One region of the Pseudoalteromonas sp. NH0006-46 genome, then DNA from elsewhere that is predicted to be linked to it. Evidence: predicted binding sites of a transcription regulator. Region 1 holds the regulator's gene; the other holds the start of a gene.
What was found. Region 1 encodes FliA, which starts transcription of late flagellar genes. Its sites were predicted from a motif close to CTAAAGNTNNNNNNNNNNNNGCCGATA; they were not measured.

Region 1 (4,204 bases):
AAGTTAAAGATGCTAATGAATTAGCTGAAGTTTTATATCATTTACGAAATAAACGACTAGTATTAATTGATACTGCGGGTATGAGCCAACGCGACTTACGTTTAACTGAGCAGCTTAATACTCTTATGCGTAACCAGCGCGTTGATATTCGTAGCTATTTAGTGCTCAGTGCAACATCGCAAATACACGTGTTGCAAGAAACCGTTAGACACTTTAAGAAAGTGCAGTTAAGTGGTTGTATATTCACCAAATTAGACGAATCTTTAAGTTTAGGTGAGATTATTAGTATTGCGATTCAAAATCGCCTTCCAATAGGGTATCTTACTAACGGTCAACGAGTACCAGAAGATATTCGAGTTGCAAATGCTGAAAAACTAGTTAAAAAGGCTGAGCAACTCTATTTAAAAAGAGCAAAAGCACAACATTCAAGGCACCAAGCAGTGGCGCCAAGCACAGTAGGGATGTATGATTAACACAGTATTAGATCAAGCAAGTGGCCTGCGCAAAATGAGTCAAAACAATAACAACGGCGTAAAAGTTATCGCTGTCACTGGCGGTAAAGGTGGAGTAGGAAAAACAAATGTTTCTCTTAATACTGCAATTGCATTAGGCCAGCAAGGTAACAGAGTATTGGTTCTTGATGCCGATTTAGGCTTAGCAAACTGTGACGTTATGCTAGGGCTGCGTGTTGAACGTAACTTATCACATGTTTTATCTGGTGAATGCGAACTTGATGAAATTCTAGTTGAAGGCCCCGCAGGTATTAAAATTGTACCCGCGACGTCGGGTTCTCAAAGCATGGTTGAATTGTCGCCTTCAGAGCATGCGGGACTTATCAGAGCTTTTAGCGAATTAAATACAGAATTTGATATTTTAATTGTAGATACTGCAGCAGGTATTTCTGACATGGTGCTGAGTTTTTCCCGCGCAGCACAAGATGTCATGGTTGTTGTATGCGACGAGCCCACATCAATAACAGATGCCTACGCGCTGATAAAAGTATTGAGCCGTGAGCATGGTGTATATAAATTTAAAATTGTTGCAAATATGGTCCGCAGCATGCGTGAAGGGCAAGAGCTATTTGCTAAACTTTCCAAAGTAACCGATCGTTTTTTAGATGTATCAATGGACTTGGTTGCAACGGTTCCCTACGACGAAAATATGCGTAAGGCAACACGCCGTCAAAAAGTTATTGTAGAACTTTTTCCAAATTCGCCTGCGGCACTGGCGTTTCAAGCGCTAGCAACAAAAGCAGTTAAATGGCCAATACCTAACCAACCATCGGGTCATCTGGAGTTTTTCATAGAGAAACTAGTAAACGGCTAATTATGACAACATTGGTGAATAAAGTTATGGGATATCAATCAGCACAAAATTTAAATGTGATTGTTGAAAAACATGCATCACTCGTCAAAAAAGTGGCATGTCACCTTATAGCGCGTTTACCTGCCAGCGTTCAGCTGGACGATTTAATACAATCAGGCATGATTGGCCTGATTGAAGCTTCTAAGAGCTTTGATGCAACCAAAGGCGCCAGCTTTGAAACTTTTGCAGGGATTCGTATTCGTGGCGCAATGCTTGACGAAATGCGACGCGGCGATTGGGCACCCCGTTCAGTGCATCGCAAAAGCCGTTTGGTGGCTGAAACAATTGCTTTTTTAGAAAAAAGCTTAAGCCGTGAGCCTACAGATATAGAAGTTGCTGAAAAACTTGAAATTTCGTTAAATGAGTACCATCATATCTTAAACGATGTAAATGCAAGTAAAGTACTCGGTATAGAAGACCTTGGTGTCGACGAGGATGTCATCAGTCCAGTTGATCAAGATTTAGCGCTAGACAAACCGTTTAATAACGTTAAAAATGAGCGGTTTAATGAGTCTTTGTTAGGTGCGGTAAAATCTTTGCCAGAACGAGATGCAATGGTGCTTTCTTTGTACTATAACGATGAAATGAATTTAAAAGAAATAGGGCATATACTCGATGTAAGCGAATCGCGTGTAAGTCAAATACATGGTCAGGCGATGATTAAGCTCAAAGCTAAAATCAATGACTGGATAAATTAGTAGTAAGTAAACAAGGTTAAGACCTCACTGGGGGATGTTTTGGATAAAAACATGAAAATTCTGGTTGTTGACGATTTTTCAACAATGAGACGTATTATTAAAAATCTGTTACGTGACTTAGGTTTCACTAATGTTCAAGAAGCAGACGATGGGTCAACCGCTTTGCCAATGCTACAAAATCAAGTATTTGATTTTGTTGTTACCGATTGGAATATGCCAGGAATGCAGGGTATAGACCTATTAAGAGCAATACGTGCGGATGATAAGCTTAAACACATTCCGGTATTGATGGTAACGGCTGAAGCTAAAAAAGAACAAATTATAGCGGCAGCACAGGCAGGTGTTAATGGTTACATTGTTAAGCCATTTACTGCTGGAACACTCAAAACTAAATTAGAAAAAGTATTTGAACGTTTAGGCTAATGATAGGGGGAGAGGCTTATGTCAGCACTTGCTGCGCCTCAAATAACTTTAGAACAAGCTCGTCAGCTCGTTGTTTATCTAGAAAACGGTGAGCAAGACAAAGCCAATCAGTTAATTTTAGATACTGCTTCTAAGGAGCAATCTGAAATATTTGCTGAAGTTGGAAAGTTAACCCGTCAATTGCATGAAGCTTTAAAAAGCTTCGAGCTAGACACTCGCTTAACTGACTTAACTACCGATGCGATTCCAGATGCAAAAAAACGGCTTAATTATGTTATAGAAATGACAGAAAATGCCGCAAATAAAACAATGGATGCTGTTGAGGCTAGCCTACCAATTGCTCAGCAGTTGGCGGATGAGATATCTCATATCAAACCGACATGGGATCGCCTAATGAATCGAGAGATTGAGTTAGGAGAGTTTAAATCGTTATGCCACAGCATTGATAAGTTTATGAACAAATCTCATCATAAAACCGATGAGCTGCAAAGTTTGATGACAAATGTACTTATGGCGCAAGACTATCAAGATTTAACCGGGCAAGTTATTCGCCGGGTTATTGAGCTTGTTAGAGAAGTCGAAGAAAGCTTGATCCATCTTTTGACTGCCTTTGCTGATCAAAACGACGGTAAAGCCGAAAAAATAGAACAACAAAAAACAAATGAACCATTAGACGAACAAACTTTAGCAGGTCCAGAAGGCCCTATTATTGATAAAGAATCACGTAATGATGTTGTATCTGATCAAGATGAAGTCGATGATCTTTTATCAAGTTTGGGCTTCTAAGAGGAGAGTAACTGCATGTTTGAAGTCGATGAAGATATTTTACAAGACTTTCTTGTAGAGGCAGGAGAAATCCTAGAGCTTTTATCTGAACAGTTAGTTGAGCTGGAAAACAATCCAGAAGACACCGAATTACTCAATGCCATATTTAGAGGGTTTCACACTGTAAAAGGTGGTGCTGGGTTTTTAGCCATGACGGAGTTAGTTGACGCATGTCATGGTGCAGAAAATGTATTCGATTTACTCAGACAGGGTGTACGAACAGTTAACTCTGAGTTAATGGATGTGATTTTGCAGGCACTCGACACTATTAACGAGATGTTTGCTACCATTCAAAACCGCGATAAACCTGAGCCTGCCGATCCCGAACTACTTGAAGTTCTTCACAAACTGGGCTTGCCTCCAACAGAGGAAGAGCTTGCTGGTGAATCTCCATTTGACACGGTAGATGAGCCTCAACATGAAGCTTTAGAAACGCCTGCGGCAGAAGAAACTTCATCAGCAGATGAAGAAGACCCATTTGCCTTTGATGAGTTATTTAGCGGCGGTTCAGCTGCGCAAAGCGATGAAGAAACTCAGATAGATGAAATAACAGAAGATGAATTCGAAAACCTACTCGACGAGCTACACGGGAAAGGTCAAAGCCCAATAGCTGAAAGTTCGCCAAGTAGCAGTGATGTCAGTGGAGACATTACAGATGATGAGTTTGATAATCTACTTGATGAACTCCATGGCGTTGGAAGCTTTGGCGCTGTTGCCGCTAGTGAGCCTGCAAAAGAGCAACCAGCAAGTAATAATCCAGTAGAAAATACTGCAACGGCATCAACAAATACATCGGCAAGTAATACTAGCGATGATGAAATTAGTGATGATGAATTTGAGGCTTTACTAGATGAACTTCATGGTACTGGCGCTCCTAAATCAATAGAGAGTCC
Region 2 (4,204 bases), on a different contig from region 1:
CTGGTCAGTTATTATATAAAGAGTTTCGCGAAGATTTACTTGAATACATTTCAGCGCATAACTGTGATGAAGACGAGCTAGATCCAATGCTAGCACAAGTAGCGCAACAAAATGCCGTGCTACGTAAAAAAATGGAAAGCGGGCGAGATCGTTTATTAGAGCTGCATTCTTCTGGCCAAGGTGCTGCTGACTCTCTGGTTACTGACATAGAAAAACTCGATAACCAGTTTGAACTGCCAAGTTACATGATTAACGTGTTCGACACTTTTGGTGTAAGCCAAGAGGATAAAGGCGAGAACACCATTATTTTAAAGCCTACTGAACACATGTTAAACGCGTCATTCCCATCGCTTAAAGATGATGGAATGACAGTTACATTTGACCGCGATACCGCACTTTCACAAGAAGATGTACACTTTATTAGTTGGGATCACCCAATGGTACAGGGCACAATGGACATGATTTGTGACGATGACTTTGGTAGCGCATCGGTTGCCTTACTTAAAAACAAAAAACTTCCCGCGGGCACTTTTTTTGTTGAGTTGATATTTGTTGCCGAAGCAATGGCACCTAAAGTATTGCAAGTGGGCCGCTTTTTACCCCCTACCCCTATTCGTATATTACTTGATAAAGCCAGCAATAACTTAGGCGAAAACGTCGCATTTGACGGGTTTAACCAACAGCTTTCAGCCGTCGGTCGTCAAACAGCAAGTAAACTGGCAGGTGCATTGCAAAGCGCAATTCACCCAATGATCACGACTGCAAAAGACATGGCACAAGAAAAACTCGATGTTATTCGTGCAGCGTCGCTAGCTAAAATGCAAAGCACGCTAATTGAAGAACAATCTCGTTTAGAAGCCCTTAAACAAATTAACCCGAATATTCGCCAAGAAGAAATTACTTTCTTTGATAAGCAGCGCAGCGAGTTGACTACGCACATTGAAAAAGCGCAGTTACAACTAGATGCAATTCGCTTAATAGTGGTTTCGCACTAGGGGTTTTTGAGCTTTAAGTTTATAGCTGTCAGTCGTTAGTAAAAATGACAGCTTAATAAAGCGCGGTATTTATACCGCGCTTTTTTATATTCAAACAAGGCATATAAATTAGAAGCCTTTGTACAGACTATCAATGTTTTCCTTGAGCCTTTGCCCTTGCTCCCCTAAAATAGTGCCCTTCAAAATCATTAAGGTCGGCCGTGTTAGTTAATTACAATCCCCCAATGAACCCGTATTTAACCATACTTTTTCAAGACGACGACTTGCTCATTGTTAATAAACCAAGTGAGTTATTAACGGTTCCTGGTAAAGATCCTAAACATGCCGACAGCTTAATTAACCGAGTGAATCGCGTGTTTCCAACCGCACGTATTGTTCACCGCCTTGATATGGCAACTTCCGGCATACTTTGCCTTGCTATGAATAAAGCTGCCCATAGGCATTTAAGCATGCAGTTTCAAGAACGTGAAACTGCTAAGCGGTATATTGCTCGCGTATTTGGGCAACTTGAACAAGACAATGGTTCTGTTGATTTGCCACTTATTTGCGACTGGCCTAATCGCCCAAAGCAAATGGTGGATCATGAAAATGGTAAGCCATCGCTCACTCACTATAAAATACTTGAACGAGAAGAAAGCGCCACTCGCGTAGAGCTCACTCCTATTACTGGTCGTTCACATCAATTACGTGTACATATGCTAAGCCTTGGCCATCCTATTCTAGGTGACAGACTCTATGCCCACACAGAGGCGCTTGCAGCCGCTCCGCGTTTACAACTTCACGCACAAATGTTGCAACTAAAACACCCAGTCACCGAGCAAATAATGACCTTCGAAGCAGAACCCGAGTTTTAACGGGCTCAATTACTTAGCAAAGGGTTAAACTTTTAGTTAAACATGCCGATACCTAACTAATGACCACTAGTTGAGCGTGTTATGGTGTTTTTGCAATTAATTAAAAAGACTTTGTGTTACATGGCATGTAGCTGCGTGGCCCTTTTAGCAATGCCTGCAACTGCCGCTGAACATATTGCTCCGCCTTCTTTTTCGAGTGTTGAAAATAGCGATATTAAACGCCTTCTACCCAGCGATGAAGTGAAAACCTTATTGGCAGGTGAAACTGAGTTTTTAAGTTTGCACAGTGAATACATGAGTGCTGATTTTAGAGGGACTGTATTACTGATCCCCGACTGGCAATCAACCCCTACCAATAATTCAGGAATGAGTTACTTACGCAAGGAGCTTAACAATTTAGGCTACACCACCTATGCGATGACCACCCCTGATATTGATTGGCAAGCGAGTAAAATAGCAGAGACGGCCGCAGAAACAGCACCAAGCACCGCCACTGAACCAGAGAGTCAAGCCAACAGTGAGTCAGAGCAGCCTAATGTTTCAAGTAAAAATGAAGCGCCTCACCATGTGGATGCTATTGAAGCCGTCAGTGATGAAGTACTCGACAACTACAAATTAAATTTACTGGCGCGCTACAAAGCCCTTTACCAAACAGCGATGGAAGAGCCTAGCAATATTGTTATTATTGCCCAAGGCACCAGTGCAGGGGTATTAACTGAATATTATGCAGATTTTCCGCAAGAACGCGTGGATGCGCTTATTAGTTTAAGTAGCTATTTACCCAATGCAAAACGCAATAAAAGCCTAAACCAAACAACGTCTCTTGTTACGCCTGCCCTTTTAGATATTTATTACGCCGGCGACAATCGCAACATTTTAATTAACCTAAAAAATCGCCAGCGCTGGGTTAACCGAAACGCTAAATTCGACTACCGCCAGCGCCAATTATTTGGGCTTCGTGATCAGCCGCAACAACATGCTCGGCTAACAAAAGAAATAGACGGCTTTTTACGCCGCCTTTTTTAAATATTCATAGGCCGCTTGAATATCTTGGCTTTTTTTAACGGCTAATTCCATCATATGCTTTGGTAAACCTTGCGATACTAATTTATCTGGGTGGTGTTGCGCCATTAACTTACGGTAAGCTACTTTTACTTCTCGCTCTGTTGCTCCTTCGTTAAGCCCTAAAAGCCCAAGCGCTTGAGTACGATTCATGTTGTTATTAGGTGGCACATGATGGCCTGAACCTTCTTTATAACTGCTACTTTGCCCTTGCTGCTGTTGATAACGCTGTTGCTGTTTTCTAAAATTAAACTCAGCTTGATAGCGTTTAAGCACAAACGCAAAATGAGTTTTAGAAATGCCTAGCTGTTTACTAACATCACTCAGTAATTGCTTTTCTTGTTCAGCCAAAATGCCATCAGAAAACGCCATTTGAATTTGTATTTCTAAAAATAATTGCAGTAAATCATGACGCTTAGCAAAACGTTCTTTAAAATCATGAACGGTTTCTTTTAATGAAAAGTCACTTTGCTTACCCGCCTGAAACGCATGTTGTGCTTCGCGGCGTTCTTCGCCTTTTAAGCCCATTTCATCCATAAATAAGCTGGCGGCTTTTATATGTACTTCGCTTACTCGGCCGTTAGACTTTGCAATATGGCCCATCACTGCAAAGCAGCTGGAAAAAAATAACGCTTGGCGTTGATGGACATCGTCACCATTAAATAAACTTGAAAAGCCACCTGCTTTATCAAAATTATTTTTTAAACTTTTATCAAATAAATGCCCTAGATATAAACCTAAAATAGCACCAAAAATTTTGCCAAACATAAAGCCAAAGCAAAATCCGAGTATTTTTCCCCACATGTAAACTGCTACTCCTATTAATTATGTGTCGGCTTGCGCCAAGCGCTCATTTAATGCCGTTAAACGCGCTGGTGTGCCTATGTCATCCCAACTACCAATATAAAGCTCGGTAGATACTAAGTGTTTGCTTAGTTTTTCTCGTAGTAACGACCCAAGCGGGCGAATGCCTGGCTCTAAACCATTAAAAAAGTCAGCCTGATAGCGGCTAATACCCGAGAACGTATATTTTGGACTCTCAGGCGATAAATGACTCAATGCAAAATCGCCATCAGGATTATGAGGTGGATTTTCAATAAGCACCAAATGCGCCTCTCCTGGCTGTAAATGCAATTGCATGAGTGAGCTTACATCGTAATCGGTAAATACATCGCCATTAATCACAATAAACGATTCACCTAATGACGGAAGTGCTTGAATAATTCCGCCTGCGGTTTCAAGGCCGCCTTCAACCTCTTGGCTATAAACAATACTTACACCAAATTGACTACC

Region 2: AC27I2_RS06490 (DUF3530 family protein) is a predicted target of FliA. The motif match lies at 1,874-1,900, and genes of this name have one in related genera.

The regions. Positions count from the first base shown of each region.
Region 1 is NZ_BAAJML010000001.1:667,543-671,746, forward strand. Features, by position in the region: gene flhF (flagellar biosynthesis GTPase FlhF) at 1-473, shown strand, start outside; gene AC27I2_RS03040 (MinD/ParA family ATP-binding protein) at 466-1,326, shown strand; gene AC27I2_RS03045 (RNA polymerase sigma factor FliA) at 1,353-2,063, shown strand; gene cheY (chemotaxis response regulator CheY) at 2,103-2,486, shown strand; gene AC27I2_RS03055 (protein phosphatase CheZ) at 2,505-3,272, shown strand; gene AC27I2_RS03060 (chemotaxis protein CheA) at 3,288-4,204, shown strand, end outside.
Region 2 is NZ_BAAJML010000002.1:361,546-365,749, reverse strand. Features, by position in the region: gene rapA (RNA polymerase-associated protein RapA) at 1-995, shown strand, start outside; gene rluA (bifunctional tRNA pseudouridine(32) synthase/23S rRNA pseudouridine(746) synthase RluA) at 1,196-1,849, shown strand; gene AC27I2_RS06490 (DUF3530 family protein) at 1,970-2,875, shown strand; gene djlA (co-chaperone DjlA) at 2,858-3,715, opposite strand; gene murU (N-acetylmuramate alpha-1-phosphate uridylyltransferase MurU) at 3,737-4,204, opposite strand, start outside.